DNA from 3 places in the Exiguobacterium sp. JMULE1 genome. Region 2 is predicted to be linked to each of the others. Evidence: predicted binding sites of a transcription regulator. Region 2 holds the regulator's gene; each other region holds the start of a gene.
What was found. The regulator Rex, encoded in region 2, represses fermentation and respiration genes when NADH is low (regulators of the CRP and FNR family bind a similar motif). The targets are predictions, from matches to a motif close to TTGTGAAATATTTCACAA.

Region 1: cydD (thiol reductant ABC exporter subunit CydD) is a predicted target of Rex. The motif match lies at 1,126-1,143, and genes of this name have one in related genera.
Region 3: EXW93_RS10785 (cytochrome ubiquinol oxidase subunit I) is a predicted target of Rex. The motif match lies at 1,889-1,906, and genes of this name have one in related genera.

Annotation. Positions count from the first base shown of each region.
Region 1 is NZ_SGWC01000002.1:94,145-97,427, forward strand. Features, by position in the region: gene EXW93_RS00785 (hypothetical protein) at 1-35, shown strand, start outside; gene EXW93_RS00790 (nuclear transport factor 2 family protein) at 97-465, opposite strand; gene EXW93_RS00795 (Rrf2 family transcriptional regulator) at 488-970, opposite strand; gene cydD (thiol reductant ABC exporter subunit CydD) at 1,179-2,909, shown strand; gene cydC (thiol reductant ABC exporter subunit CydC) at 2,906-3,283, shown strand, end outside.
Region 2 is NZ_SGWC01000002.1:2,816,001-2,819,283, forward strand. Features, by position in the region: gene EXW93_RS14750 (S8 family serine peptidase) at 1-136, opposite strand, end outside; tRNA gene EXW93_RS14755 (tRNA-Ala) at 358-433, opposite strand; gene tatC (twin-arginine translocase subunit TatC) at 538-1,317, opposite strand; gene EXW93_RS14765 (twin-arginine translocase TatA/TatE family subunit) at 1,325-1,525, opposite strand; gene EXW93_RS14770 (redox-sensing transcriptional repressor Rex) at 1,525-2,184, opposite strand; gene EXW93_RS14775 (ATP-binding cassette domain-containing protein) at 2,352-3,283, shown strand, end outside.
Region 3 is NZ_SGWC01000002.1:1,992,287-1,995,569, forward strand. Features, by position in the region: gene EXW93_RS10780 (cytochrome d ubiquinol oxidase subunit II) at 1-360, opposite strand, end outside; gene EXW93_RS10785 (cytochrome ubiquinol oxidase subunit I) at 373-1,770, opposite strand; gene EXW93_RS10790 (N-acetyldiaminopimelate deacetylase) at 2,005-3,117, opposite strand; gene EXW93_RS10795 (transcriptional regulator CcpC) at 3,101-3,283, opposite strand, start outside.

The DNA.
Region 1 (3,283 bases), 2.7 Mb from region 2:
GCTATTTGTTGAAACGACTCGTAATGAAGCGCTAAATACCAAAAAACCTGTGTTCTGCTTGCGCGGAACACAGGTTTTCGTTATTTAAAATCCATCTTATGAACGGAACATCGTCGGATCATCTGGAACGTTCTCCAGATAAGCGATCCGTCCGTTGTCATCGAGACGTGCGATATCTTTTCCGTCTTGCGTGAAGACACTACCGTCTGCCCGTTTTCCGCAAACTGCCCAGCGTGTTTCATATGTTCCTGGTGTTGTTTCTTCCCAGCCTGCGTACATGTGCTTAATGTCTTGATTCGCCGTAAACACATGACGGACGAACTGTTTCCAGGCGTCGATGCCGTGCTTTGGTTGTCCGTTCAGGACGAACGTGATGTCTGTCGTGAATAAGGAAACGAGATCCTCGAAAGCTTGTGCGTCTGTGCGTGACGCGTCGAATAAGTCGAAATAACGATTCAATACCATAGTAAAAACCTCTTTCTGTACATTAAAGTGTCATCATCCGGTCTGTGATTAACGCATGCAATCGTTCTAAATGCTCCGGTGGACAGGAGGCATCAATCGCTTGACGGATCGAGCCGATCGATTCGCGCTTCAACGTCGATTGCCACGCCTCTTCCGCCTCTGTCATCAGATTCGAGAGTAGACCGATTTCCTGTTCTTGAATTCCCATCAAATCCTCGAAGACACCGCTTGACGCATACAACGTTTGTTTGCCCTCGATCGCTTGATAGACGTCAAAGATTTGAATTTCCTCTGCCGGACGTCGTAAGCGAAAGCCACCTTTGACACCGGGTACGGAATACAATAGATCCGCCTGGACGAGTTTTCGTAAGAGCTTTTGAAAATAAGTCGGCGAGGCACCGAGTTGCTGGCTGATGAATTCACCGGGCAACACAGCGCGATCCGGAAGGAAGGTCAAAAGCAACATCGCATAGACGGATTGCTCGACCCCGGTTTTCATTTGCATGAGAAATCTCCTTTCGTTAAACGTGGATAATATATATCCATAATAGTTTTATTCGAAAGAATTGTCGAGTCATATGCTCTCACAAAACCGTCACACCTTTTCGACAGCATCTGCATGGCATCCCCGTTCCGGATTCGGTATACTAAATGTACGATATGTGAAAATATTCACTAAAAGTCGTTCACACTTTGTGAAAGGACGTTTGTATATGAATCCATTAAAAGGAATCGTTCAGATTCCACGTAGTATTCTCATTCAATTCATCATGGCAGCTTTCCTGATGGGGGTTGCGGTCGTCGGTCAATCGTATGGTATCGTGTTGACGGTCGATCGGATTTTCCTGAAGGAACAACCGTTTGAAGCCGTCATTCCGTTACTACTCGTCGTCCTCGGGATGCTGTTGCTCCGGGTCGCCGTGACGTATTGGAACGGTCGTCTCGGTACGACGTTATCGGCACACATGAAGCAGGCGCTTCGGGAAGCACTCGTCGCGAAATACACAGGTCGTTCGGTCGAGATGATGCTACAAGGGCAAGCGGGACAGAAGGTCAGTGTTTTGCTCGACGCTGTAGACGAGATGGACAGCTATTATAGTCAATACTTGCCGAAAGTCGTCCAGACGACGATCGTTCCCTTGATGGTCTTGATCGCGGCATTCAGCTATGACTGGATCACTGGTCTCGTCATGATGATCACGGCACCGTTCATTCCGTTGTTCTACATCATCATCGGCATCATGACGCAAAAGCGGGCGGATGCTCAACTCGAGAAGATGACGGCATTCTCGGGAACGTTCCTTGATACGTTGCAAGGACTGACGACCTTGAAGTTATTTGGTCGTGCGAAACGACAACGTGACGTCATCGAAAAAAGTAGTCTTGATTTCCGGGATGCGACGTTAACGGTCTTGAAGCTCGCCTTCTTGTCGTCGTTGATGCTTGAGTTCATCTCGATGCTCAGCATGGGAATGATCGCACTTGAAGTCAGTCTACGCTTGATTCTGTTCCAAAGCATCACCTTCATCCCGGCATTCCTGATGCTCGTATTAGCACCAGAGTACTATCTTGCCTTAAAAGAGATGGGTGCTGCCTTCCATACAGGACGCGGTAGTGTCGCGGCAGCGAAACAGATTGCAACCGAACTAACGGCAGACGATCGTCCTGTTGCCTTTGGTCAATCAGAACTTGCGATGAACCGTCCACCACGAATCGTTTTGGATGAAGTTGATTTTACGTATCAAGAAGGACGTTTTGCCTTACAAGACGTGACACTTGCGATTGAACCGTATCAAAAGGTGGCGTTGATTGGTCGCAGTGGTGCCGGTAAGTCGACTGTCTTACAGTTGATTGCCGGACTCGCGGATCCAAAAGAAGGACGGATTCTGCTCGACGGGATTAATCGCAGTCAGGTGGAGGAAGCGAGCTGGTTCCGTCAGTTGAGCTACATCTCGCAGCATCCGTATCTGTATGCCGGAACGCTGGCAGAAAACATTGCGATCGGTGAACTCCGTCAAGCGACGCCGGAAGAGATTTTTGAGGCGGCGCAGGCGGCAGGACTCGAGGAGTTGATTGCGACGTTACCTGAAGGGATTGACACGGTGATCGGAGAAGGTGGACGTGGTCTATCAGGTGGCGAGAAACAGCGCGTTGCGTTGGCACGAGCGTTCTTGAAACGACCGAACGTCATCGTCTTTGATGAACCGACGACAGGACTCGACGTCAAAACGGAGCGATTGCTTCAACAAGCGATCGAACAGCTTGGACAAGCAGCGACAGTCATTACTGTCGCACACCGCCTGCATACGATCGAGCGCTCAGATCAAATCGTCGTCCTCGATGGCGGACGAATCGTCGATCGTGGCACTCACGATGAACTGCTTGGACGTGATTCGGAATATGCTCGGATGCGCAGCGTCCAGAGAGGGGAGGAAACACGATGAAGGAACTACTAGGAGTTTTTCGGTTGATGGTGCATCAAAAACGCGATATCGCCTGGTCGATCTTCTTCGGTGTCCTCGCCGGAGTGACAGCGGTCGGTTTATTCGCAGCAAGTGGATACCTGATTTCAAAGGCAGCCTTGTTGCCACCGATCCAGACGCTTGCCGTCTTGATTGCGCTGCAAAAAATCTCGAGTCTGACGCGTGCCGTCAGTCGGTATGCGGAACGTTATTATTCGCACCGGGCGACGTTTACGATCCTCAGTGATATCCGGACGTCGTTCTACCGGAGACTCGAGCCGCTCGCGCCAGGAATTTTCGGCAAATACCGGAGTGGGGATTTACTTGCCCGAATCGTCGGGGACGTCGAGAGTCTG
Region 2 (3,283 bases):
GTCCTGTTTTCTTAAGTGAGAGGGCATGCGGCTTTTGACCGCTTGCCTTATCTTGCGAGGACAGTGCTCCTTGAGCACTAACCAAGTTGGAAGATGTCATTAAGACAGCTGCCAAGAGTGCGATTTCCTTCTTCATGCTTCTTTTCCCCTTTTCTAAAAAACCATAATGATGTTACCAACAAAACAGTTAAACGAAAATTCTGTATATTTAGTTTAATGAAATAGATGGAAATAAACAATTCGGTTCTGTCTGTTTTATATAATTATTTGTTTTTATTGACACTTTATATCTCATTTCCATATTTTAAGAAAAACAAAAAAACTCTTGAATCCTCAAGAGTTTGAAGTGTATGAATATGGTGGAGACTATCGGGATCGAACCGACGACCTTTTGGCTGCCAGCCAAACGCTCTCCCAGCTGAGCTAAGCCCCCATGAATTAACTTTAGTATACGCATCGCTAACTGCTTTATCAATATAAAAATAACGCTTTCATAAAAAAGAATTCCTTCCAAAATCATTAGAAGGAATCCACGATTCATTTATTCAATTCACGCATCAAATCCGCCTGTCGTTCAAGCTCTGCCTGTTGCTCGAGGATCAAGACCTTTTTGTACGTCCGCGCAGAAATCAAGATGCTGATCTCATAGAGAACGAACAATGGGACCGAGATCATCAAGTGTGACGTCACGTCCGGCGGTGCGATCAATGCCGCAACGACGAACAGCGCAAAGTACGCATATTTCCGATTCTTTCGCATGAAAATTGGCGTCACGAGACCAAGACGTGTCAGAAACATCGTCACGACCGGCAATTGGAAAAGAAGACCGAACGGAATCGTTAATCGGATTAAAAAACTGAAGTAGTTCTCGACTCCGATGACTTGTTCGATTCCGAGTTCCTTCCCTAATTCAGTCGAAACTTTTAATAAGAAAGGTAACAACCAAAAGTATGAGAAGGCTACACCAGCCAAAAATAGAAAGAAGATGACCGGAATATACGTCAATGTCGCTTTTTGCTCCTTATCATACAGACCAGGGCGGACGAATGCCCACAGTTGATACATCCAGAACGGCGATGCCAGCACGATTGCGATGATGAACGCAAGATTCAAATACAACATTAAAGGATCTGCGACGTTGAAGGCATTCAAACCGATACCGAGCTCTTTTAAGTCCGCTTGCAAGAAGCGAACGAGCGGTCGGACGAGCGGAAATGCAACAGCGAACAGGACGACGACGATGATAAGCGACCAGACGATCCGTTTACGCAGTTCGTCCAGATGCGACGTCACGCTTTGTTCTTGATCAATCGCCATGATTCAATCACTTCTCTTTCGGTTCATCCTTTTTATCGTCGTCCATGATACCGTTCGTTGCGCTCTTGAACTCTTTCAATGTCTGACCCGCAGCACGACCAAGTTCAGGTAATTTCTTCGGTCCGAAGATGATTAATGCGACGACACCGATTAGTGCTAAACTACCTGGTCCGATGAATGCTATAGTTGACGGGATAAGGTTTTCCATTATGATTTCACTCCTTCAGCTGATTGCGAATAATGCTTCATGAAATAAACTAACGACTGCAACTCGATCGATAAATCGATGTGATGGACCCGGACGCTCGCTGGCACGTTCAACCGCGCGGGCGTAAAGTTCAGGATGCCAGTCACACCATACTCGACTAACTCATCCGCTACTGACTGCGCGAACTGGGATGGAACCGTCAAGATGGCAACATCGACCTGATTCGCTTCGATTTGTTCTTTCATGTCCGAAACATGATAGATTGGAACGTCATGCGTCGTTGTTCCGACCTTCTCTTCGTCCGCATCAAACGCAACGACTATCCGAGTACTATTATTCTTTAAAAAGTTATAATTTGCAAACGCTGTTCCGAGATGACCGACCCCGATTAAGGCAACATTCGTCACCTCATCTTGATTCAAGGTTTTGCGGAAAAACGTTAAGAGATGTTGAACGTTATATCCATACCCCTTCTTCCCTAATGCCCCAAAGTAGGAAAAATCGCGACGAATCGTTGCTGAATCAACCTTCACCGCCTCGCTTAACTCAGCAGAAGAGACGCGGAGCTTGCCTGAATTGTATAAACTTTGGATGAAGCGATAATATAGCGGCAACCGTTTTGCTGTCGCTTGTGGAATTTTTGTGTCTGGTCCATTCATCCTGCAGTTCCCCCTTCGGCCACATCCATCGTGGCACCCAAATCTTTGCAAAAAGCTTTCTACTCTCCTTGATTGTAAACCACTTCACATAGAGTCACAAATAATATATTCCGCAGGACCTCGCGCTTTTGTTCGTGATAGACTAAAGGGTGGAAGGATGGATGGAAATGATACTCTTACAAGTCAACCAACTCTCGAAATCATTCGGCGTTGAGCCGATTTTAGAAAATATCAAATTGGAAGTACAAGAGCGCGACCGGATTGCGCTCGTCGGACGAAATGGTGCTGGTAAATCGACATTGCTCAAAATCATTGCTGGCGAACTCAGTCATGACTCGGGTGACATCATGAAAGGTAAGGATGTCAAAATCGGTTATCTCGCGCAGGACAGTGGTCTTGAATCGAACGAGACGATCTGGAACGAGATGCTGACCGTCTTTGAACATTTGCAGGAACAAGAACGAACACTGCGTCGGATGGAAATCGAAATGGGTATGGAGCATATCTTGAACGACCCGATCGCTTACGATCGTCTCCTAAAGACGTACGATCAAGCGCAACACGACTTCTCAGAAGCGGGTGGTTATCAGTTCGAAGCGAATATCCGCTCCGTCCTGCACGGCATGCGCTTTTATCCGGACGATTATTCGCGCCGGATCCAAACGTTATCCGGTGGTCAACGGACACGTCTCGCCTTAGCGAAGATGCTCCTGCAAGCACCAGAGCTCCTCATTCTCGATGAGCCAACCAACCACCTCGATATCGATACGCTCGCTTGGCTCGAAAGTTACCTCGGCGGTTATCGTGGTGCCGTTCTGATCGTCTCGCACGACCGGTACTTCCTTGACCAAGTCGTCAATGTCGTCTATGAGCTGTCACGCAATGTCTGCCGTAAGTTCACCGGTAACTACACGAAGTACTTGGAACAAAAAGCGGCATTGTACGATCAAGAAATGAAACAGTTCGAACAGCAACAAGAAGAGATCGCGAAGATGCAGGACTTCATTCAACGCAACATCGCTCGGGCGACGACGACAAAACGTGCCCAAAGTGTCCGGAAGCGACTCGAGAAAGTCGACCGGCTCGACCGACCAGATGG
Region 3 (3,283 bases), 820 kb from region 2:
ATATAAGAACGTATAGAACATGCTGTCATTTGATCCATAATTGGCGAATGCATAGAAACTACCACGAATCGCAATCAATACGAGAACGATCGAGGCTGGCACGAGTAGTGCCGTACCGAAATAGTAAGCGGTATCCGGGAAGAACCCGACTAATCCGACGAAGAAGAATACGAAGAAGACATTCGTTACCTCCCACACTGGTGAGAGATAACGAAGAATCAATCGATTCGTTAAATGATCCCGCTTCGTATATTTTGAATAAAAGGCGTAAAATCCAGCACCGAAGTCAATTGAGGCAACGATGAGATATCCGTACAGGAAAGTCCAAAGGACCGTAATTCCTAGTGTTTGAACGTCCAAATCGTTCCCTCCTTACTTGTTATCATCCACGAACATAGCTTCCCCACGTGCGTGGTGGTTTTCAGCAAGTTCTTGAAGTTCTTTTCCAACCGGGTTTTTCTTGAACATCCGTAATAATACGACTGTACAAATCGTACCGAGCATCAAGTACAAGGCACTGAATAGAATCAACATCGGACCGACGGCAGTTGATGTCGTCGCCGCATCTGCTGTCCGCATGATGCCGTAAAGTGTCCAAGGTTGACGACCAATTTCAGCATACATCCAACCTGCTTCAATTGAAATCATCGCCAGAGGTCCACCGATGAAGACACCTCTTAAAATCCATTTGTTATAAGGATTTAATTTTTTCAAACGGAATGCCAAGATGAACAAGGCAGAGATGGCAGCCAAATACATACCAATCGAAACCATGATATCGAAGAAATAGTGAACGATCAGCGGTGCTTGATCTTCTTTTGCGAACTCATTTAGACCAATGACTTCTGTATCTGGAGCTCCACCCGCAAGAATTGAGAGTGCATATGGGATTTTGACGGCACCCTTGATTTCATAACTGCCGTCTTCTTGCTGATCAAGTATCCCACCGAAGATCAACTCGGCTTCACTTGTCGTTTCAAAATGCCATTCAGCAGCTGCGAGTTTCTCTGGCTGGTATTTCGCCAAGTATTTCCCTGAGAAGTCCCCGACAAGTGCCGTCGAGAAGGCAAAAATCAATCCAGCCATGACCGTTAAGCGAAGTGCTTTTTTGTGATACGCTGTTTCCGCTGCTGAGAGTGTTTTTTTGCGGAGTAAGTGGAACGCCGCGATTGCCGCCAAGATGAATGCGACTGTTAAATAAGCCGATACGATGACGTGTGTTGCTTTTGTAGGTGTTGCTGTATTGAACATTGCTTTCAATGGTTCAATTTGCGTTAGCGTTCCGTTGACGATCTTAAATCCTTCTGGTGAGTTCATGAAGGAGTTGACCGTCGTAATGAAGAATGCTGATGCTGTCGCACCAATGACGACCGGAATCCCGATCAACCAGTGTAACCATGGGTTTTTGAACCGATCCCACGTGTACAGATAAATACCGAGGAAAATCGCTTCAAAGAAGAATGCGAATGTTTCCATAAATAGCGGTAGTGCGATCGTTTGACCAGCCACTTGCATGAGTGACGGCCAAAGTAGTGATAATTGCAATCCGATGGCCGTCCCTGTCACGACACCGACTGCGACGGTAACGACGTATCCACGCGTCCACCGTCTTGCTAATAAAATATAATCCGGATCTTTGCGTTTCAGACCGATGAATTCAGCTGCGAGTACCATGAGTGGTACCCCGACGCCAATCGTCGCGAATATAATATGAAACGCTAATGTGAGCCCTGTCAACAATCGACTGAGCAATACGGGATCATTGAACATGTATATAGCCCCCTCTTCCTAAAACATACTTCTCTATATGGTCTATAACCGTATCATAGAGAACATAACCCTTTATGTCTGTTTATAATGTTTGATGTAACAAATTGTTCACATGTGCACGTGATTTTTTTCACAAAATGTTCGAAAACTCCTATTCTTACATATATAAAAAGCTTTCCCATTCTTGATTTCGAAAGGGAAAGCTTAATGTCCTTTATTATTTCATAAAACTTTTTAAACATATTCTCGGAAATAATGATCGAGTAAATCAATCACAAATGGAATAGCGGATTCATCTGGATTCAAGGTTGGTTGATGAAGTCCAGATGTCGGATTGTCGACTCCAAGCCAAAACATCATCCCTGGAATTTCCTTCAACATGAATCCAAAGTCTTCTCCTGTCATTGCTGCATCACATTCAATATAGTTCGCATTCATCTTAACGAATGATGAAAATTTATCAACGATGTGTCGGTCATTGACGACCTCGTAATAACGATTTCCGAATTGCAGATCAATCTTGACGCCAAAGGAAGCTTCGATTCCCCGGATGATGTCACGAACGCGTCGTTCCAGTTTTTCCATGTCTTCCCCGTTGAGTGCGCGCATCGTACCGTCAAGAACAGCTCTACCGGCGATGACGTTTTCTCGAATCCCGGCATCGACCTTTCCGATCGTGATGACGCTACAGTTCATCGGATTGATGGATCGGCTGACGATTGTTTGCAATTGCATGATCAAGGCTGCTTGCGCAACGACCGTATCAATCGTCAAATGAGGAAATGCCGCGTGACCACTTTGACCATAGATCGTGATATGGACTTCTCGAGCACTCGCGAACAAGACGCCGGGACGGCTTGCAATCGTACCGACTGGATACTCCGGTGCGACGTGAAGACCATACATCTCACTTGGACGATATTTTTCAAACAACGGACTTTTAATCATCGGTTCTGCCCCGCCCGGACCTTCTTCCGCTGGTTGGAATAAAAAGACGACATCATCCATGACCGGCAATTCAATGATTCGTTTCATCAATCCCAACGCAATCGACGTGTGCATATCGTGACCACAGGCATGCATGAAGCCTGGATGTTCCGAGCAAAATGGAAGACCTGTCGCTTCTTCGATTGGTAACCCATCAATGTCTGCCCGGTATCCAATCGTCCGATTTCCAGTCAATCCTTTCACTCGAACGAAAACACCCGTTTCAAACGTGTCATACGTGACACGATCTGGTGGATAAGCACGAATTTGTTCCAATATAAAAGCTTGCGTCTTAAATTCCTTGAACCCTGGTTCTGGTATTTTATGAAGCGCGCGCCGCATTTCAATGGCGTATTCCATCTGACTGACTTCCTCCTTCTTCTTTTACGATATCCCAAAATGCTTGAACTTGTTTTAGTTCAAGCATCGATTCCGTAGACAAAATCCATGTATCTCGCTTTAATACCTTTCCAGATGATGTTTTTAACGGAAGCTGCATGACTTCATTTGATTGTTGGATCGTCGA